3 regions of the Arthrobacter sp. NPDC080031 genome follow, and region 1 is predicted to be linked to each of the others. Evidence: riboswitches for the same ligand, from Rfam matches in the RefSeq annotation. Region 1 holds a riboswitch; each other region holds the start of a gene.
The links. A riboswitch is a leader RNA that binds a small molecule or an ion and turns the genes downstream of it on or off. The one in region 1 is predicted to bind S-adenosylmethionine.

Region 1 (7,147 bases):
GACCAGATGGCCCTCGAGTTCACGGCCTCCAACGAGGAAGGACCCATCCGGATCATCGCGCACGAGCCCAAGCGGCTCAGTGCCGACCGGTACCAGTTGAAGCTCCAGCATGCCCAGCAAGCCAACCACTTGCCGGTAGACAGCGACGCGATCTTCATCGAGATCATCGTGGATGACAGCTCCGACTTCGAGCAGGAACTCCTTGTGGAAGGCAAGGTCCGGCACGGCTTCAAGATCCTGGAGATCCACAGCAACAACGTGCCCAACACGCTCGCCGCGGTGCTCCTCCATATCCGGGACGTCACGGGGCTCATGCCGCACATCTATTTCCGCTGGACCGAAGGCAACCCCATCGCCAACCTGAGCAAGTTCCTCTTCTTCGGCGAGGGCGAGATCGCCCCGGTAACGCGCGAAGTGCTCCGTGAAGCCGAACCGGACATCACGCGCAGGCCGTGGGTGCACGTGGGCTGAACATGGCAGTGTTGGTGCCGCTTCCCGCGAAGCGGCACCAACACAGTGAAGCGGCACCAACACAGTCTGTTCCAGCGGATCCCTTCTAACTGATCGCGGAAGCGCCACGTTCCCCGGTCCGGACCCGCACCGCCTGGGAAACTTCAACGGTCCAGATCTTGCCGTCTCCGAATTGGCCGGTACTGGCTCCGGAGATGATGGCGTCCACTATTCCGTCCACCAGCTCGTCCGTGGCCAAGACTTCCACCCGGATTTTGGGAAGGAGATCGGAGGCGTATTCCGCTCCCCGGTACACCTCTACGTAGCCCCTTTGTTGGCCATAGCCGTTCGCTTGGCTCACGGTCATCCCGTTGACTCCAAAGCGTTCCAGGGCGTCCCGGACCTCGTCGATCCGCTCCGGCCTCACGATGGCCGTCACCAGTTTCACGTCGACGCCTTGCTACGCATCCGATCTGTTTTCCCGCTGGAGCTGGCTTCCGGTTCGCCGCTGGAACTCGACGGGGTTTTGCCGCTCTGTGGTTCTCCAGGGTTGAAGGACCCGCCAACCATGGCCAGCTCGTAGGCGGTTTCCGCGTGCTCAGTGATGTCGATGCCCGCCAGTTCTTCGTGCTCCTTGACGCGCATGCCCACTGTCTTGTGGATGGCCAGCCCGATGAGCGTGGTCATGATCGCCGTCCACACGGTGACCACCAGGGCAGTCAATATTTGGGGCCAGAATTGGCTCAGGCCGCCGCCGTAGAAAAGGCCGCCTTCAGTCTTTGCCGAGGGTACCGCGAAGAATCCGAGGGACAGGGTCCCCCACAGGCCGCCGACAAAGTGGACGGCAACAACGTCCAAGGAATCGTCCAAGCCGATCTTGAACTTCAGCCCGATCGCCAGTGCGCAGACGGCACCCGCGATGACGCCGATGACGATCGCGCCAATGGGATCCACGAATCCACACGCCGGGGTGACTGCCACCAAGCCCGCGACGGCGCCGGATGCGGCACCGAGGGACGTCGCGTGGCCGTCGCGGAGCCTTTCGACAAGGAGCCAGCCGAGGAGCGCTGCGCTTGTGGCCAGGAGGGTGTTCGTCCAGGCCAGTGCGGCGATTCCATCAGCGGCCAGTTCCGAACCGGCGTTGAAGCCGAACCACCCGAACCACAGCAGGCCCGCACCGAGCATCACGAAGGGGAGGTTGTGCGGCCGGATGTTGGGGTCTTTCATGAATCCGAGCCGTTTGCCGAGCACTACGGCGAGCATCAGCCCGGCCATGCCCGCGTTCATGTGGACGACGGTGCCACCGGCAAAGTCGAGGGCTGAGATCTTGCTGCCGATGATCCCGGTGGATCCGAAGAGGCCGCCACCCCAGACCCAGTGGGCAATTGGCGCGTAGACGATGGTGACCCAGAGGCCGGCAAACAGCAGCCATGGGCCAAACCTGACACGTTCGGCCACCGCGCCGCTGATCAGTGCGACCGTGATGATGGCGAAAGTGGCTTGGAATCCTATGAAGACCATGTCCGGCAACCCCGGGGCTTTACCACCGATGACGCTGGCGAGCCCGCTGAGTCCGAAGTTGGCGAAGGGATCTCCGATGAAGCCGCCCAGGGTATCCGGGCCGAACGCGAGTCCGTAGCCCCACAGGGCCCAGACCACCGCGACCACGCCAATGGCGCCAAAGCTCATCATCATGATGTTGAGGACGGACTTCATCCTGACAAGGCCGCCGTAGAAGAACGCCAAACCTGGCGTCATAAGAAGGACGAGGGCGGAAGCTGCAAGCATCCAGGCCGTTGCGCCGGGATCAAGGGTCTGCGGGTTCACATCGAGCCCTACGCTGAAGATTACTGGGTTCATTTCGGGAGCCTTCCTGCATTTACGGCGCTCCATGGCGCCCGCACGGCGAGACCATTTTTAAAACGAACAGGTCCTGGGATCCCACGGGATACCGACCTTGACGAGTTGCCTTGACTCGAAGGTACAGTCGCCCTGTTTCAGCATTCGGCACCATTCATTTCATGCACGTAACACCGCAGGCCCCAGGGTTAAATCAAGAAGTCGGTCATGTTTCGGGCGTGTTACGCCGCATGTCGACGTTTGTCGACGTCGTCGACGTTTGTCGACGTTTGTCCGCCGGGGTGTACAGAGTGCCGGCGTCAGCGGCTGGCTGCCGGCACCAGGATCCAGAGAACCTCAACGGGCTCGTCCGTCGGGTTGACCCAAGTGTGGGGTTCGCGTCCCGGGAAGGACAGCGTATCTCCCTCTTCGAGCTCGTACTCCTCGTTGGTGAGGATCAATTTGATGCGGCCCTTGACGACGTGCAGGACGTCGACGTCGCAATCGACGGCGTAAAGCTCGGCTTCTCCCCTGCCGCGGGGCTCGATGGAGGCTTGCAGGATCTGCAGCCGCCGCTCCGATCGGGCGGTCAGGAGCCTCTCAACGATTCCCTGGCCGCCGAGCGAAATCCGCGGGCCATCGTCACGCCGGGTCAGATGAGTCTCCGGCGCGGCGAACAGGTCCCCGATGGACACCGAAAGAACTTGGCAAAGCGTCACAAGGGAAGCGACCGACGGCGATGTCAGGTCGCGCTCCACACGGCTCAGGAACCCTTTGGTCAGGCCGGTGGCGTCGGCAACCTGCTCAATGGTGAGCCGCTGCGACTGGCGGGCGGCGCGGATTCTGGAACCGATGGCAACGGGGACGTTGCTCGGTTCAACGGGGAGAGCCTTCATTCACGAACCTTTCAGGCCGTTATGCGGCCCTGTCATTGCAGCAATAGTAGCCGGATCGCCCGCATGGCAGGGCCTTTGGCTAGCCGGACGAGCGCCGATGAGTCCACTGGGCAAGGCCGCGCCTTGACTGTTACTCGCATCACTACGTATCCTCATAGGCAACAAGAGTTGTTTGTGAGGCACACGTCACAGAATACTCTCCCCAATCACCAGCGCAGAGACCTTCCGCGACCCGCAACGAACCCCAGCGGACCGGCGTCGGAATCCCCAAGAACTCTGCGCGTCACTTTCAGGAGCCAACCGTGGACTCTTCGTTCATCAATATTGCGATCGTGGTGGTGTATTTGCTCGCCATGCTGGCCTTCGGCTGGTGGGGCAAGTCGCGCACCAAGAACAACAGCGACTTCCTGGTGGCAGGGCGCCGCCTCGGCCCGATGCTCTACACCGGCACCATGGCCGCCGTCGTCCTCGGCGGCGCATCGACGGTTGGCGGCGTCGGCCTCGGCTACAAGTTCGGCATCTCCGGCATGTGGCTCGTGGTCGCGATCGGTTCGGGCGTCCTCCTCCTGAGCCTGCTTTTCGCCGGCACCATCCAGAGGCTGAAGATCTACACCGTCTCCCAGATGCTGAGCCTGCGTTACGGCCAGCGCGCCACGCAGACCTCCGGCATCGTCATGCTCGCCTACACCCTCATGCTGTGTGCCACGTCCACGGGCGCCTACGCCACCATCTTCGTTGTCCTTTTCGGCTGGGAGCGCTGGCTCGCCATCGCCGTCGGCGGCGCCATCGTCCTGGTCTACTCCACCATCGGCGGCATGTGGTCCATCACCCTCGCCGACCAGGTGCAGTTCATCATCAAGACGGTGGGCATCTTCTTCCTCATGCTCCCGTTCGTCCTCAACGCCGCCGGCGGCCTCGACGGCATTCGTGCCCGTGTTGACGCCAGCTTCTTCCAGCTGGACGGCATCGGAGCGCAGACCATCATCACGTATTTCGTGGTCTACACCCTGGGCCTGCTGATCGGCCAGGACATCTGGCAGCGCGTCTTCACCGCCAAGACCCCCAAGGTGGCCCGTTGGGGCGGCGCCACTGCCGGCATCTACTGCGTCCTTTATGGCGTGGCCGGCGCCTTGATCGGCCTGGCCGCCCGTGTGGCCCTGCCCAACATCGACGTCAAGGCCCTCGGCAAGGACGTTGTCTACGCCGAGGTTGCCACCCACATCCTGCCGATCGGGATCGGCGGCCTCGTCATGGCCGCAGCAGTCGCGGCCATGATGTCCACCGCTTCCGGAGCCCTCATCGCCGCAGCCACCGTTGCCCGCGCCGACGTGGTCCCGTTCGTAGCGAGCTGGTTCGGCAAGACGATCAACACCAACGACACCGAGAACCCCGAGCACGACGTCAAGGCCAACCGCTACTGGGTCCTTGGCCTGGGCATCGTGGCCGTGCTGATCTCCATGGCGGCGCAAGACGTCGTGGTGGCCCTGACCATCGCCTACGACATCCTGGTGGGTGGCCTCCTGGTTGCCATCCTGGGCGGCCTGGTCTGGAAGCGTGGCACGGGCGTCGCCGCAGCGTGGTCCATGGCAGTGGGCTCGGTCCTGACTTTGGCCCTGCTGATCGCCTACGCCACCGGGATCATTCCCAGCGAAGACGGCGTCTACGCCAACGATCCCATCTACTGGGGCCTCGGCGCTTCGCTGGTCATCTACATCGTGGTTTCCCTTTTGACGCCGCCCACGGAGCCCGGGGTCCGGGCAGCCTGGGACCGCCGCGTTGCCGGCGCGGTCACCGAGGAACTCCCCTTGGAAGTCCTCCCGGTGGCCAGCCACTAAGCTTCACCAAGTAAAGTACGACGGCGGCGCCGCACCTTCTCCTCGAGGGTGCGGCGCCGCGCCTGCATGTACAGTAGGAACAGCTTCAAGAGATGTGGCGCCAAGCTCCGACTTGCCACACGCCAACCCCATGTTCACGGGTGGTTCGGATGAAGAAGCGGCCCGGCTCGGACCAGAGACAACCGAACGGGCAAGAGCAACTCCCCAGGAGAAGGCCATGCCTTTCGAAAACGGCACCAACGCCACAGCCGCCCGGGCCACCGGGTCCGGCCCCCTATCGCTGCCCCGCCACCGCCCGGTGGACGAGTTCGTCCGGGTGATTCCCGGCGTCGACCTCTCCCAAGGCTCCATCACGTTCGTGGTGGACGGAAACCTCGAGCGCTATTGGCATCATGAGCCTCGGCTCATCACCGAAGCGCTCTCAAAAGCCGTCCAGCCCGCCCGATGGTTCCCCGCGACACGGAAACTCACCCTGACGGTGGCCGCAACCGGGCACCGGGCAGGCGTGCAGCGGCACTTCATCCTGAGCGCGTTCTAGCTGCCAGGGCTTAGCACCTCGGGTTCAGCGGGCCGGACTATTCGATCTCTTCGGCCTCACGGTGTTCGTCGGCATCGAGCGGAACTACCCGTTCGTCATCGTCAAGAACCTCGGGCTGGTCTTCCCAGTCCTCGTCCACCGCCAGGTCCTCGCTGTAGTCATAGGCGGGATCGGCCTCGACCGTGGGACGTTCGGGGTGGCGGGTGTGGGTCTCGGTGCTGTCCATGGTGCAACCTCCGTTCGACGTGCCGCTGAGCCCATCGCACAGGCACATGAGGCAGCCGGTCATCACGCTACCCCGCCAATTCGTGGACCCTGTCCATCCATCCCAGCACTGCCCCCGGCTGCGGTCAAGGCTTCCCATGAGCCTCCCGTTTTTGAGGCGCGCCTAAAAGGTCCAGTGAGGATTACCGGCCGAAAAACAGCGGAAATTGGCGATAAGGTGGAGCTGCAATGAGGCGATGAAGCCCGCCCCAGCAACCCAGGAGTCCCGGTGCAACCGCACACAGAACCCTCGCATTCAGCCAATCCTTCGGACTCAAGCAGTCCGCCGCAAGACGCAGCAGCCACCAAGACTCCCCCGTCGTCGTCGGACATCAAGCGCTGGCGTCAGTACTTGGCGGACGAGCGGGCCGAGGCCGCCGTGTACCGCCAACTGGCGCAGCGCCGCGACGGCGAGGAACGCGAAATCCTCTTGGCCCTCGCAGAGGCCGAGGGCCGCCATGAGGCACACTGGCTCAGGCTCCTCGGCGAACATGCCGGTATGCCGAAGGCGGCCTCTGTCCGAAGCCGAATGCTCGGCTTCCTGGCCCGGAACTTCGGATCAGTGTTCGTCCTCGCCCTCGCCCAACGGGCTGAAGGCCGCTCGCCTTACGCGAAGGATCCGGCAGCGACCCGCGCCATGGCGGCCGACGAACAGATCCATGAAGAAGTAGTCCGCGGCCTGGCGACGCGCGGCCGCAACAGGTTGTCCGGCACCTTCCGCGCGGCCGTATTCGGCGCCAACGATGGCCTGGTCAGCAACCTTTCCCTCGTGATGGGCATGGCTGCCACCGGCGTTCCCGCCACGGTGGTCCTGTTCAGCGGCATCGCCGGCCTGCTCGCGGGCGCGCTCTCCATGGGTGCCGGCGAGTATGTCTCGGTCCGCTCCCAGCTCGAGCTCCTCAAGGCCACGCGCCCCACCCAGGCAACGCTGACCGCCGCACCGGCCCTGGACATCGAGCACAATGAGCTGGTCCTCGTGTATCTGGCCCGGGGCATGTCCCGCGAAGCCGCCGAACACCGGGCCGCGGAGCGCATGGGCCTCTACGCCTGCGATTGCGATCCCAGCCTCTCGCTCCACCCCGAAGTAGAAGAAACCGTCAACGAGCACGAGGCCGTGGGCTCCGCCTGGGGGGCCGCGATCTCGAGCTTCTGCTTCTTCGCTTCGGGCGCCATCGTGCCCATCCTGCCGTTCATCTTCGGCATGACGGGCTTCGCGGCGCTTGCCGTGGCCGGTACGCTGGTGGGCATCGCGCTTCTGTCGACTGGCGCCGTCGTCGGATTGCTGTCCGGAACCTCGCCGCTGACCCGCGGCCTCCGGCAACTCG
Region 2 (7,147 bases), on a different contig from region 1:
AAGAGACGTGATCCATGCGCATGGCTTCATCTTGGCACTTTGTGATGGAGCTCTCAGCTAAGTCAAGCCTAACTAAGGTGGGACGTATCGAAAAGGCAGCTCAGAGTCACTTCAGGACGCGCCAAGACCGAAAACTACTGCGTTCGTCACAAAGCTTCCGGAGCCCGCAACACCGTCCCTAGACTGGCGGCAACCGAACGCCGGCAGGCTGAATACCGCAGCTCCGCAGGCTGAAACACGGCAGAGAGCCCAGACAACCAGGAGTCAGCATGTCCCAAGGATGGTCATTCGAAACGCGCCAGATCCACGCCGGCCAGGAGCCGGACGCCGCCACCGGCGCCCGGGCACTGCCCATCTACCAGACCACCTCGTTCGTCTTTCCCAGCGCGGAAAGCGCTGCCAACCGCTTTGCGCTCGCCGAGCTGGCGCCCATCTACACCCGGATCGGCAACCCCACGCAAGATGCGGTGGAACAGCGCATAGCGAGCCTGGAAGGTGGTTTGGCGGCGCTCCTGCTGAGCTCCGGCCAGGCCGCGGAAACGTTCGCCATCCTCAACGTCGCCGAGGCGGGCGACCACGTGGTCGCCAGCCCGAGCCTCTACGGCGGCACCTACAACCTGCTGGCCCACACGCTGAAGAAATTCGGCATCTCGGTCACCTTCGTCGAGGATCCGGACAACCTCGACCACTGGCGCGACGCCGTGCAGCCAAATACCAAGCTCTTCTTCGCCGAAGTCGTCTCCAACCCCCGCCAGGATGTTTTGGACATTGAGGGCGTATCCCGCATCGCGCACGAGGCGGGGGTCCCGCTCGTTGTGGACAACACCCTCGCCACGCCCTACCTGATCCGGCCCATCGAGTGGGGCGCGGACATCGTGGTGCATTCGGCCACCAAATACCTGGGCGGGCACGGATCTGCCATAGCCGGCGTCATCGTGGACTCCGGCAACTTCGATTTCGGCAAGGACCCTGGGCGGTTCCCCAACTTCAACACCCCGGACCCCAGCTACAACGGCCTGGTCTACGCCCGCGACCTCGGCACGGACGGTGCCCTCGGCGCGAACCTCTCCTACATCCTCAAGGCCCGGGTCCAGCTCCTGCGCGACCTCGGCTCGGCAGTTTCCCCGTTCAACGCGTTCCTGATCTCCCAAGGGATCGAAACCCTCAGCCTGCGGGTGGAACGCCACGTGGATAACGCCACCAAAGTGGCGCAATGGCTCGAAGGGCGCGACGACGTCGAATCGGTCGCGTACGCGGGGCTGCCTTCCAGCCCGTGGTTCGAACGCGGGCGCAAGTACGGACCCCGCGGTACCGGCGCGGTGGTCTCCTTCACCATCCGCGGCGGGATCGACGCCGGCAAGCGCTTCGTGGACGCCCTGGAACTGCATTCGCACGTAGCAAACATCGGCGACGTCCGTTCCTTGGTCATCCACCCGGCGTCCACGACGCACAGCCAGCTGACGGCCGATCAGCAGGCCGTTGCGGGGGTGACCCCGGGCCTCGTGCGGCTGTCCGTCGGGATAGAGCACATCGACGATATCCTCGCGGACCTCGAGGCAGGATTCCGGGCGGCCAAGGGCGCCTAGTACGGCTCCGGATGGCGCAGGAGGCCGGCAGGCGACGCAGCATGAATCTTCGCCGGCTGGCTTCCGCATCCCTTGCTTCGTGAACAAAACGCGGTCAAGTGTCACAAAGATGTCATAATCTTCGTCAGGAGGGGTCCGGTTTTCCTAGACTCTTCCCATAGGTCATGAGTGCCAGCGACAGCCCCGGCTTGCTGGCCGGCAACCCTCCTTTCGCGGCGGGGTGCCCCGGGTGAAGACCTGGCCCTTCGCTGTATTGGCGGCGGGCAAGTGCGATGTGAGGTGTCAACGAATGACAATTGCTGCAACAGCCATACCCCTTTCCGGTACCCAGGACGGGACCCTCAAGTATGTTTCCGTGGGCGGACTCGAACTCGAGGCCGGAGGTTTCCTGCCGGACGTAGTCCTTGCCTATGAGACGTGGGGGCGGCTCAACGAAGACGCGTCCAACGCTGTCCTGGTGGAGCACGCACTGACTGGCAGCACCCATGTGGCCCGTGGCGAGAGCGGGGAAGAAGGCTGGTGGGAACAACTCGTTGGCCCCGGTGCCACCATCGACACGGACCGCTACTTCGTGGTCTCCGTCAACATCGTGGGAGGCTGCTACGGCAGCACCGGCCCGTCGTCGAACGCTCCTGACGGCAGGCCGTGGGGCTCCCGCTTCCCGCTCGTGACCCTGCGGGACAGCACCGTAGCCGAAGCCCGGTTGGCCGACGCCCTGGGGATCCACGGCTGGCATACCGTCGTCGGCGGGTCCTTGGGCGGTGCCCGGGCACTGGAATGGGCCGTGAGCTATCCGGACCGCGTCCAGCGATGCGCCGTGATTTCGATCGGGGCGTACAGCACCGCCGAGCAGATCGCTTTCGCGCAGGCCCAGACGCTTGCCATCCGGCAGGACGCCGACTTCAACGGCGGCGACTACTATGGCCACGCCGCGCCAGAGGCGGGGTTGGCCCTTGCCCGCCGGATCGCCCACATCACCTATCGTTCGGCGGATGAACTGGACTTCCGCTTCGGCCGGAACGCCCAGGACGGCGAGGCGCCCCTCCAGGCTGCCGCGTTGGGGGACCGGGGCCGCTACCAGGTGGAGAGCTACCTCGACCACCAGGGGAGCAAGCTCGTCCAGCGCTTCGACGCCAACAGCTACATCGCCATCACCGAGGCGCTCATGAGCCACGACATCACCCGGGGCCGGGGCTCGTTGGAGGAGTCGCTGTCCGTGGCAACGGCGAAGTTCTTCGTTGCCTCGGTGGACTCGGACCGCCTCTATTTCCCGGAACAATCCCACGAGTTGGCCAAGGCCTTGCCCGGAGAAGTTCCCGTTCACGTGATCGAGGCGCCGATCGGGCACGACGGTTTCCTCACCGAGATCGGCCAGCTCGGTCCCCAGCTGCGCGAAGCTTTCTTCGGCTGAATCAGCCGTTCATGATCTCCTGGCGGAGCTTCATGTAGTCCTCCATGGCGATTTTCCCGTCGCTGTACTCCTGGTCCAGTTCCGCCAGTTTCCGCGCCCGGTAGCCGAGGGGAGCACCGTTCGGTTGGTGCGCCGCGTCCGGTTGGGGAACAGCGTCCGGTTGGGGAGCCGACGACGGCGGGGCGCCCTGCGGTGTGGGCCTCGCCACCGGAGGTTGCGGCTCAGCCGGGATGATTACCAGGGGTTGCTCCGGGTATCCGACGGGGTAGTTCCGTGGAGGATATTGCTGTCCGGGGAACTGGCCCGGAGGGGGGCCGGGGTACCCCCCGTAGCTGTTGTTCCCGTAGTCCCCGTTCCGGAGCCTGCGCTGGCGCGACCGGTTGTACATGCGGATCCCCATGGGAATCAGCCAAGAGCAGACGATAATCCAGAAGATCAAATTGTTCACGGTGGGGGCCTCCCTGTCTTTCACCAGCTTAGCCCCGCTCCCTGTGACCCACCTCGTGGTTCCCGGTCAGCTCCGGGGCTGGATGGTGTCGGCAGGACCGAAGACGGGTCCCGGCGTCGGGCGTTTCGGAAGGATTCCGTCGCCGGAGGACCGGTGCCGGATCCGGCGGATGACCCACGGGACAAAATACTCCCGCGCCCAAACGAGATCACCCGAGCGGGCTTCGCGCCAACTGCGCTGGGGGAGCGGCTTGGGGAACAGCGGTTCGAGGTTGTGCGGCACATTGAGTGAATCGAGGACCATCGCGGCGATCGTGTGGTGGCCGAGCGGCGAGAAGTGCAGGCGGTCTTCGTCCCACATCTGGGAGTCCGAAAGTTGCCGCAGGGACCACATGTCAGCGATCACGGCATCGTGGCGGGCGGCGACGGTGCGGAGGTTTTCGTTGTAGATGGCCACCTTGCCGCGGATCCGGCCGAGTACGGATGACACGGTGTCCGGACCATTAAAGAGAACCACCGTGGCGCCTTCGGAACTCAGGATCTGCACGGCGGCATCGAGTTTCTCGGCCAAGGCGTCGGGATCGCCGCCTGGACGGATGAGGTCGTTGCCGCCTGCGGAAATGCTCACGAGGTCCGGCTTGAGGTCCATGCACGGGCCAAGTTGTTCGTCGATGATCTGTTGTAGCAGTCGACCGCGGATGGCGAGGTTGGCGTAGGCGAAATCCCGGTGTCCCCGGCTCAGTTCCTCCGCAACGCGGTCCGCCCAGCCGCGATGTCCCCCGGGGTTGTTGGGCTCGGGGTCGCCGATGCCTTCGGTAAAGGAATCACCCAATGCCACGTAGCGGGTCCACGGATGATTCCGCTCGGCCGGCTTCGGCCCCACCGTGGAATCAGTGTCACTCACGTTCATATCCTGCCTCTTGCTGCATCGCTACGCGCCCGTAGCTTGTTACTCATGGGTAACTGCAAGAATAGTCCCATGAGTCAAGCCTCCGCCTTCCCTGCCCCTGCTTTTCCGGATCCGGTCGTTTTGTGGTCCCACGAAGAGGAAGAACGGGCTGGTAAACCGTTGCTGCTCCTGTTGCACGGTTACGGGTCCAACGAGCAAGACCTCTTCAGCCTTGCCGGGCTGTTGCCCCAGGACTTCGTCGTCGCTTCGCTCCGAGCGCCGATCGCCACCGGCCCGGGCTTCACGTGGTTCCCTCTCACGGCGTCCATTGACTACTCCCTCGACGCCGTCAAGGACGCAGCGGAGTACGTGTTTTCCTGGTTGGACCCGATCAAGGCCAACCACAGTTCGGTGACGCTCCTCGGATTTTCCATGGGCATGGCCATGGCCACCTCGCTGCTCCGGCAGCGCCCGGCGGACTTTGCCGCCGTCGTCGGGCTTTCAGGCTTCGCCGTTGACGTCGATGCCGACCCCGCGTTCCATGACGCCGAACTTGACGGTTCCGTGCCGCTCTTCTGGGGACGGGACCAGCAGGATCCCGTCATCACCCCGGACAAGATCGAATACACCATGGAGTGGGTGCGAAAGCACACGGACCTTACCAAGGTGCTCTACACGGGCATGTGGCACGGCATCAACCAGCAGGAAATCGGCCACGTTGCAGAATTCCTGGAGCATAAGGTCCTCGCCTCCGTCTGAAGCAACACGGGGTCACTTACGGCCCGTTCAGAGGCATGTAACGGGCCGTAAGTGACCCCGCGTTGCTAGGAACCCTTGGTGATCCGCACCGTCTGTCCGTTGACGGTCACTGTATCGCCTACGTGGAGTTGGCGGCCGCGTCGATCGTCGATCTCGCCGTTGACCTTGACCAGGCCGTTCTTGATGAGTTCCGTGGCTTCCACGCCGTCCTCCACCAGGTTGGCGAGCTTCAGGAGCTGGCCGAGGCGGATCATGTCGTCGCGGATGGGGACTTCTTCGATTTCCGGGTTGCTCATACAAGCAATGATGCCTGAAGTAAGGTGGTGAAAATGCCGCAGTCATCCCGCCCCTTGCTCACCGGGCTGCTCCTTGCCGTAGCAACCGGACTCGTGATTCCCCTTCAGGGCCGGATCAACGGCGCCCTGGGAGCAACGCTCGACGACGGCATCGCGGCCGCCGTCGTCAGCTTCACCACCGGACTGGTTCTGATCGCCGCGATCGGACTGACGCTGCCGAAGGGCCGTGCCGCCTTGCGAAGGATCCTGCCTGCCCTCAAGGAGCGGAGCTTTCCACGGTTCTACGTCCTGGCCGGCGGCATCGGCGCACTGTTCGTGTTCGCCCAATCGTTCACAGTCGGCTTGCTTGGCGTGGCCTTGTTCACGGTTGCTGCGGTGACTGGCCAGACCCTGAGCGGACTACTCGTGGACCGGCTCGGCATCGGGCCCGGCGGCAAACGCTCGATCACCGGGGTCCGCATCCTCGGCAGCGTCCTGACGATCGCCGCCGTCGCCTGGGCCGTTTCGCCGCGCCTCGGGGCAGCAGCCGACGTCGGGTCCCTGCTGCTCCCGATCCTGTTGCCCGTCGTGGCGGGCTGCCTGGTGAGTTTCCAACAGGCGATGAACGGCACGGCGACCGTCCACTACGGCAGCCCGGTCGCCGCGACGCTGGTGAATTTCGTGGCCGGAACGGTCATTCTCTGGATCGCCTGGCTCATCAAACTGATCCTCGTTGGTCCTGGCCACGCCCTGCCCGCCGAATGGTGGTATTACTTGGGCGGGCCGATGGGCTGCGTCTTCATCGGCTTGGCGGCCTTGTTGGTCCGCAGCCTGGGTGTCCTGGTGACGGGGCTGGGAATGATTGCGGGCCAGTTGCTCGGATCCCTCGCGCTTGACCTGGTCCTGCCGGCGCCTGGGACCGTGGTTGCCTTGCCCACGATCCTTGGCACCTTGCTGACGCTGTTTGCCATCATCGTCGCCACGTTGCCTTGGCCCAAGGGTGCGCTCTCTTCCCGCCGTCGCGCCGGGGCGAGTCAGGCCAGTCCCGGAGGCAGGACCGCGGCCAAAGGCCGGTAGGCTAGGACACGCAGCTTCCTGCACAGCATTACCTTCGCGCACAACCACGGACCGCACCCAGCGGCCCTGTAGAACATTGGAGTACCCATGGCAGCAAAATCCGTCCTCGACCAGGTCATTTCCCTCTCCAAGCGGAGGGGCTTCGTGTTCCAGGCCGGTGAAATCTATGGTGGCTCCCGGTCCGCATGGGACTACGGCCCCCTCGGTGCCGAGCTCAAGGAAAACATCAAGCGCCAATGGTGGCAGAGCGTCGTCCGCGGCCGCGAAGATGTGGTGGGCCTGGATTCGTCCGTAATCCTGCCCCGCCAGGTATGGGAAGCCTCCGGCCACGTCGAGGTGTTCTCGGACCCCCTCGTCGAGTGCCTTTCCTGCCACAAGCGCTACCGCGCCGACCACCTCGAGGAAGAGTACGAGGAAAAGAAGGGCCGTCCCGCCGAAAACGGCCTCAAGGACATCGCCTGCGCCAACTGCGGCACCCGCGGCCAATGGACCGAACCGCAGGAGTTCTCCGGCCTGCTCAAGACCTTCCTTGGCCCCGTGGCCAGTGAAGAAGGCCTGCACTACCTGCGCCCGGAAACCGCGCAGGGCATTTTCGTCAACTTCAGCAACGTGCTCACCACATCCCGCAAGAAGCCGCCGTTCGGCATCGGCCAGATCGGCAAGTCCTTCCGCAACGAAATCACGCCGGGCAACTTCATCTTCC
Region 3 (7,147 bases), on a different contig from region 1:
GAGGCAAAACATGTCCCTCGTCCGTTTTCTCGCCAGGCCAATGTTGGCTTCCAGTTTTGTCGTCGCAGGGCTGGACAAGCTCAAGAACGCGGATGACACTGCCAAACAGCTCTCTCCGCTGCTCCGCCGCGCTTCCGAGTCACTGCCCTTCCCGGCTGACGAGAAGATGCTGGCGCGGGTTATCGGCGGCGCGCAAGTGGGCGCCGGCGCCTTGCTGGCCCTCGGCAAATGCTCCCGGTTCTCGGCCAGCCTGCTTGCCGGCATCTCGGTCCTGAATACCTTTGTTGAGTGGCGTTCAGCCGACATCAGCACCAAGGAAGGCCGGCTCGCCCGCCGCGCCCAGTTGCTCAAGAACATTTCGCTGACGGGTGGCGTTTTCCTTGCCGCCGTCGACACCGCAGGCAAACCGAGCCTGGCATGGCGTGCCGAACACCTCGCCATGGACGCAAAGAAAGCCACGGGCAAGCAGCTCAAGAAAACAGACCGGGCCGTCCGCAAGGCCGTAGACAACGCAGTTGGAGCATAAGGAAGCATGCCAGGAACCCCCGCCACGCAGACCGACGATTCAGGGAGCACCACAGCCTCCGCACTCCCCCTGTGGCCGGCACCCTTCGCCAGCCACCCTGTGGATGCCACGGTTACGGTTCCTGGTTCGAAGTCCCTGACCAACCGTTATCTGGTCCTGGCGGCATTGGCCAACGGCCCAAGCAGGCTGCGGGCACCCTTGCATTCGCGGGATTCCGCCCTGATGGTCGAGGCCCTGCGCCAGCTTGGCGCCACCATTACCGAGGTTCCCGGCGATGGACAGTACGGCCCGGATCTTGAAGTCACCCCCATCGACCCTGCGGCTGCCGCCTCGGAGACCGCCATCGACTGCGGCCTGGCCGGCACGGTCATGCGCTTCGTGCCGCCGCTCGCGGCCCTCCGCAACGGCGCGTCCGTGTTCGACGGGGATCCGCACGCACGCAAACGTCCCATGGGCACCATCATCGAAGCCCTCCGCACGCTCGGAGTGGAAGTCAGCGCCGTGGACGGGCACACTGCGAATTCCCTGCCGTTCAAGGTTTCCGGCACGGGCTCTGTCCGCGGTGGCCATTTGGTGATCGATGCGAGCGCTTCGTCGCAGTTTGTCTCGGCCTTGCTGCTGGTCGGTGCACGCTTCGAAGAGGGCCTTCACCTGGAGCATGTCGGCAAGCCTGTGCCCAGCCTGGACCACATCAACATGACCGTCTCGGTCCTGCGCGGCGTGGGGGTGCAGGTGGATGACTCCGTGCCGAACCATTGGCGCGTCACCCCGGGCACTATCCAGGCGTTCGACGAGAGGATCGAGCAGGATCTCTCCAACGCCGGCCCGTTCCTCGCCGCGGCGCTTGCCACGAAAGGAACTATCCGGATCCCCAACTGGCCTGCCAACACGACGCAAGTCGGGGACCTCTGGCGGGGCATCCTTGCCACCATGGGTGCCACTGTCACACTGGACAAGGGCACGCTGACAGTCACGGGCGGCCCGGAGATCCTGGGCGCGGACTTCGACGAAACCAGCGAACTCGCCCCTACGGTGGCGGCATTGTGCGCCCTGGCTTCCGGCCCTTCCCGGCTCACCGGCATCGCGCATTTGCGGGGACACGAAACGGACAGGCTGGCCGCGCTCGTCGCCGAAATCAACCGGCTTGGCGGCGACGCCGAAGAAACCAGCGACGGTCTGGTGATCCGGCCCGCAGCGCTGCACGCCGGCGTCGTGCACAGCTACGCCGACCACCGCATGGCCACCGCGGGCGCCATCCTGGGGCTCGCCGTCGAGGGTGTCCAGGTTGAAGACATCGCGACGACGTCCAAGACCATGCCCGAATTTCCGCAAATCTGGGCATCGATGCTCAGCGCGGGCCAAACGGCCACGGACACCGGCACTCCAGCAACCGGTTCTATGGAGACAAGCAACTGACGATGGCTCGCGACGCAAGCTCCTGGGATGAATCCGACGTCCGGATCCGACCCAACAAGAAGGGCACACGCCCCCGCACGAAGGACCGCCCCAGCCACGACGACGCAGTGATCGGGCGCATCATCACAGTCGACCGCGGCCGCTACACCGCGATTGTGGGCGAAAGCTCAGACAACGAGCGCATCGTCATCGCGGCCCGCGCCCGTGAACTCCGGCGCTCCCCCGTGGTTCCCGGAGACTTCGTGGCCCTCGTCGGCGATGTGTCCGGAGCCCCGGACACCCTCGCCCGCCTCGTGCGCGTCCAGGAGCGCAAGACCCTCCTGCGGCGAAGTGCCGATGACACGGATCCGATCGAACGGGCCGTCGTCGCCAACGCCGACCAGCTCGTGGTGGTGGTCGCCGCCGCCAATCCGGAGCCACGCACCGGATTCATCGACCGCGCGTTGGTGGCAGCGTACGACGCCGGAATCGAGCCGCTGCTGCTCGTCACCAAGGCCGATGTCAAGGATCCGACGGAATTGCTCGCCAACTATGTGAGCCTCGGTTTCCCCATCATCATCAGCCGCACGGCCGACGCAGGCGCCTCAGGCATCGACGCCCGTTCGGACGACGGCCTGTCCGCCCGCCTCGACGGCGACGCCGTCGGCCAATTGCGGGACTATCTCGACGGCAAGGTAACCGTACTCCTGGGCCATTCCGGCGTCGGGAAGTCCACCATGGTGAATGCCCTCACGGGCGCCGAACGCGCGACGGGCGGGGTCAACGCCGTGACAGGGCGCGGACGCCACACCTCCTCCTCTGCCCTCGCCCTGAAACTCAGCGACGCCCCCGCCGGCAGCTGGATCATCGATACGCCCGGCATCCGCTCCTTCGGCCTCGCCCACGTGGACCCCGACCGCATCCTGCACGCCTTCCCGGATCTGGAACCCGGAACGGAAATGTGCGAGCGAGGCTGCAAGCACGATGCCTCCGCGGTTCGATGCGGACTGGATTCCTGGGTCGCCGACGGCCACGCGGGCGAGGCAGGCCCGGCCCGCTTGGCGTCGTTGCGCCGGCTTCTGGGCGCGGATCCGCGCATGGAGGCCCAAGAGGCGAAGGAACTGGGCACGGTCAACTAAGAGCACGCTCGACTAACAGCACGCTTGGCGTCCTACCTCCCCGGCTCACCCGCGAATAGACGGTAGTTTGGAACCATGACCCAACCCGATTCGAGCTACAACGACGACCTGCGGCTGGCACATGTCCTGGCCGACTCCGTCGATTCCCTGACAATGGAGCGGTTCAAGGCACTGGACCTCAAGGTCGAGACCAAACCCGACCTGAGCCCCGTCACCGATGCCGACAAAGCCGCCGAGGAAGCAATCCGCGGTCAGCTCTCCCGTTCCCGCCCCCGCGACGCCGTCCTCGGGGAAGAATTCGGCAGCACGGGCCACGGCTCAAGGCGTTGGATCATCGATCCCATTGACGGGACCAAGAACTTCGTTCGCGGCGTACCCGTCTGGGCCACGCTCATCGCCCTCGTGGACGAGGGCGAGGTAGTAGTCGGGCTCGTGAGCGCTCCGGCGCTCGGCAAGCGCTGGTGGGCGGCAAAGGGCTCGGGCGCCTACATGGGCCGATCGCTGGCCGCGGCCACACGGCTGAAGGTTTCCAACGTGTCGCGGCTTGAAGATGCGTCGCTTTCCTACTCCGAGCTGTCCGAGTGGAAGCAGCATGGTTCGCTGGACAACTTCCTGGGCCTCGAGAACGATGTCTGGCGCAGCCGCGCGTACGGGGATTTCTGGTCCTACTGCCTGGTGGCCGAGGGCGCCGTGGACATCGCCGCAGAGCCGGAACTCCAGGTCTACGACATGGCCGCCTTGGTGCCGATCGTGACCGAGGCCGGGGGACGCTTCACGTCCTTGGACGGCGCGGATGGTCCCTTCGGCGGAAACGCCGTCGCCACGAACTCGATCCTGCACTCCGAGGTCCTCAAGAGGCTCAACCCCGAACTCGACGACCTCCTGTAATCCGTCCCTTCACCGAGTAGACGACTGAATAGACGACTGAATAAACGACGGCGGACGCCCCTCTTTTGGGGCGTCCGCCGCTTTTTCTTCGGCGAAAGGCACATTTTCCGGCCGTGTAACAATCCGCTTAACAATCGCCGGTCACATTGGAACCAGCCTTGCCGGTGTCCTACGCTCTTTACAGGTCACGAGTGCCAGCGCGAAACCCCGGTTTGCTGGCCGGCAACCCTCCATCGCGGCGGGGTGCCCCGGGTGACGACCCGGCCGGTCCGGAACGGATGCGGCAAGCGCGGACCCCCTGCACGCAGGGGTCCCTCTTGAGTGAGGTCCCATGAGCACAGCCACATTTACTTCCCCGGCTCTTTCGCTGAACAACGAATCTGCACCGCAACGCACTGAATCCCAGCCCCGGGCAGCCCGCCCGCTGGCCGCGGTCACCGGCGCCGAGTTGCAGGCACCCTTGATCCAGGGCGGCCACATCCGCTACGCCAACCTCGACTACGGGGCGTCGGCACCTGCCCTGACCGTCGTTTCCGCGTACCTCAACGAGATCCTGCCGTACTACGCGAGCGTCCACCGCGGCGCTGGCTATGCGTCCCAGATCAGCACCTCGGTCTACGAGAACGCCCGCAACATCGTCCGTGACTTCGTTGGCGGGCGGCCGGACGATTCGGTCATTTTCACCCGCAACACCACCGATTCCCTCAATCTGCTGGCCGGGTGCTTGCCAGTTGAGGACGGTCGGCACACTGGCGAAGTCCTCTACCTGGACATCGAGCACCATGCCAATCTCCTGCCGTGGCAGGGCGTCCCCCACCGCAGCATCGTGGCCGCCGGAACCTTGTCCGAGACGGTGGCCAACGTCCGCTCGGCACTCTCCCACGGTGGCGTCAGCCTCCTGGCAGTCACCGGAGCGTCGAACGTGACCGGCGAGATCCTGCCCATCAAGGAACTCGCTGCCCTGGCCCACGAATTCGGGGCGCGGATTGTGGTGGACGCGGCGCAACTCGCCCCGCATCGCCGGATCGATATCGCCGCCGCGGATGTTGACTACTTGGTCTTCTCGGGGCACAAGCTCTATGCACCGTTCGGCGCCGGTGTCCTGGTGGGCCGTCCGGACTGGCTCGACGCCGGAACGCCGCACCTTGCAGGAGGCGGTGCCGTCCGCGAGGCACGCCTCGATTCCGTCAGCTGGGCCACGGGACCGGCGAGGCACGAAGGAGGCTCACCGAACGTGCTCGGCGCGGCAACCCTCGCCCGCGCCACGCAGGTCATTGCGAGCCTCGACCACGATGAATGGCACTCCCACGAGGCCGCCATCCGATCGCATCTGGTCGAGGGCCTCAAGGAAATCGACGGCGTGACCGTGCACCAGATCTTCAGCGACACCGATCCCCTGGACACCATCGGCGTCGTGAACTTCTCGCTCCAGGGTTACGACGCCGGGCTCGTCGCTGCCTACCTTGCGGCCGAGCACGGCATTGGCCTGCGCGACGGACGCTTTTGCGCCCACCCGCTGCTCAAGCGCCTCGGCCTTCCCTCCGGATCCCTGCGCGCCAGTTTCGGCGTGGGGTCGCGCCTGGAAGACGCCACCCGGCTCATCGCGGGCATCCAGGCTCTCAAGAGCAATGGCCTCGGCTGGGACTACGTTGTGGATGCCGGCCGGTGGGTGCCGGCGAACGACCACCGAAGCTACCCGGAATGGGCTCCCAACACTCCCGGGACTGCCGGCGCCGCTCCATGCAGCACCGACTGATTGCGGTAGATTCGTAGGGTATTTTTCCTGTCCTGCGAAGGAGTTCCTGCGTGGCCCCGCGACCCCCCAAAGGCACGTCAGCCGGCCCGAAACTCTATGAGGAACGGCGCCTTGAACTCGGCCGGAGTTTCCAGGACGGCGGAGAACACTATGACCGCGTCCGGCCCGGCTACCCCGCGGATTCGGCTGACTGGCTGCTGCCTGAAGGCACACGGGACGCGGCAGACATCGGCGCCGGCACTGGAAAGTTCACCTCGCTCCTCGTCGAGCGTGGGCTCACGGTGTCCGCAGTGGACCCTTCCACGGACATGCTCACTCAGCTGCGCAAAACCTACCCCCAAGTAATCGCCTTGGAGGGCACGGCCGAGGCAACTGGACTGGCGGACTCAGCATTCGACGTCGTCAGCGTTGCCCAAGCATGGCACTGGTGCGATCCCCTCGCCGCCAGCACCGAAATCGCCCGGATCCTTCGGCCCCACGGCGTTATCGGCTTGATCTGGAACCAATTGGACACTTCAGTGCCCTGGGTCCATCGCTTGTCCCGCATCATGCATGCCGGCGACGTCCACAAACCGGACTTCCGGCCTGTGGTGGGCCCGGAGTTCGCCGGCCTCGAAAGTCACCTGACGCGTTGGGAGGATCCTGTGACTCCGGCCGACATCCTCGAACTCGTGAAGTCGCGCAGCTACTATCTGAGGGCGAATGACGCCACCCGGGCCAAGGTCATGGGCAATCTTCAGTGGTACCTCTTCGAACACCTGGGGCATGCCCAGGGCGAGGTCATCCCGTTGCCCTATCTCACGCAGAGCTGGCGGGCGCGAAAAGTCTGATCGGACCGGTTCACGATAGGCTTGGAACCGTGAAGACCAGTGCGCCCTCCTCCTCGATCGAGGACTACGTCAAGGTCATCTACTCCTTCACGGAGTGGCAGGACAAACCCATCACGTCCTCGCAGCTCGCGCAGCGGCTCGGTGTCGCCAATTCCTCCGTCTCGGAGATGGTCCGCAAGCTCAAGGACCAAGGCCTGGTGGACCACCAGCCCTACAGCGCGATTACCTTGACCTCCCGGGGAATGCAGCTTGCCCTGGGCATGGTCCGGCGGCACCGCCTGATCGAGACCTACCTCGTGAGGGAGTTGGGCTACAGCTGGGACGAAGTCCATGACGAGGCGGAGATGCTCGAGCACGCGGTTTCGGACACTTTCATCGATCGCATGGCCGCCAAGCTGGGCAACCCCGGACGCGATCCGCATGGTGACCCTATCCCGGCCGCGGACGGTTCGGTGAGCCTGCCGCATGCGCACCGCATGATCGAGCTCGACGACGGCCACTCAGGGAAGATCACCCGGATCAGCGACGAAAACCCGGAGCTGCTGCGCTACCTGTCCGCCGAGGAAATCGACCTTGATGCCAGCGTCCAGGTGATTGGCCGCAAACCGTTCGG

Region 2: linked by a shared signal. The riboswitch ahead of AB0323_RS17095 (homoserine O-acetyltransferase) and the one ahead of AB0323_RS08455 (hypothetical protein) in region 1 are both predicted to bind S-adenosylmethionine.
Region 3: linked by a shared signal. The riboswitch ahead of AB0323_RS06515 (aminotransferase class V-fold PLP-dependent enzyme) and the one ahead of AB0323_RS08455 (hypothetical protein) in region 1 are both predicted to bind S-adenosylmethionine.

The regions. Positions count from the first base shown of each region.
Region 1 is NZ_JBFBLA010000008.1:48,838-55,984, reverse strand. Features, by position in the region: gene AB0323_RS08480 (amino acid transporter) at 1-471, shown strand, start outside; gene AB0323_RS08475 (P-II family nitrogen regulator) at 557-898, opposite strand; gene AB0323_RS08470 (ammonium transporter) at 895-2,310, opposite strand; gene AB0323_RS08465 (cupin domain-containing protein) at 2,610-3,185, opposite strand; gene AB0323_RS08460 (sodium:solute symporter) at 3,488-5,020, shown strand; SAM riboswitch class IV at 5,104-5,223, shown strand; gene AB0323_RS08455 (hypothetical protein) at 5,238-5,558, shown strand; gene AB0323_RS08450 (hypothetical protein) at 5,596-5,784, opposite strand; gene AB0323_RS08445 (VIT1/CCC1 transporter family protein) at 6,052-7,147, shown strand, end outside.
Region 2 is NZ_JBFBLA010000021.1:12,571-19,717, reverse strand. Features, by position in the region: gene AB0323_RS17105 (VOC family protein) at 1-22, opposite strand, end outside; gene AB0323_RS17100 (bifunctional o-acetylhomoserine/o-acetylserine sulfhydrylase) at 270-1,586, shown strand; SAM riboswitch class IV at 1,747-1,862, shown strand; gene AB0323_RS17095 (homoserine O-acetyltransferase) at 1,876-2,997, shown strand; gene AB0323_RS17090 (hypothetical protein) at 2,999-3,445, opposite strand; gene AB0323_RS17085 (SGNH/GDSL hydrolase family protein) at 3,512-4,354, opposite strand; gene AB0323_RS17080 (phospholipase) at 4,424-5,092, shown strand; gene AB0323_RS17075 (RNA-binding S4 domain-containing protein) at 5,158-5,388, opposite strand; gene AB0323_RS17070 (DMT family transporter) at 5,422-6,444, shown strand; gene AB0323_RS17065 (glycine--tRNA ligase) at 6,532-7,147, shown strand, end outside.
Region 3 is NZ_JBFBLA010000006.1:17,006-24,152, forward strand. Features, by position in the region: gene AB0323_RS06495 (DoxX family protein) at 11-526, shown strand; gene aroA (3-phosphoshikimate 1-carboxyvinyltransferase) at 533-1,942, shown strand; gene AB0323_RS06505 (ribosome small subunit-dependent GTPase A) at 1,945-3,060, shown strand; gene hisN (histidinol-phosphatase) at 3,136-3,948, shown strand; SAM riboswitch class IV at 4,132-4,244, shown strand; gene AB0323_RS06515 (aminotransferase class V-fold PLP-dependent enzyme) at 4,280-5,704, shown strand; gene AB0323_RS06520 (methyltransferase domain-containing protein) at 5,755-6,534, shown strand; gene AB0323_RS06525 (metal-dependent transcriptional regulator) at 6,564-7,147, shown strand, end outside.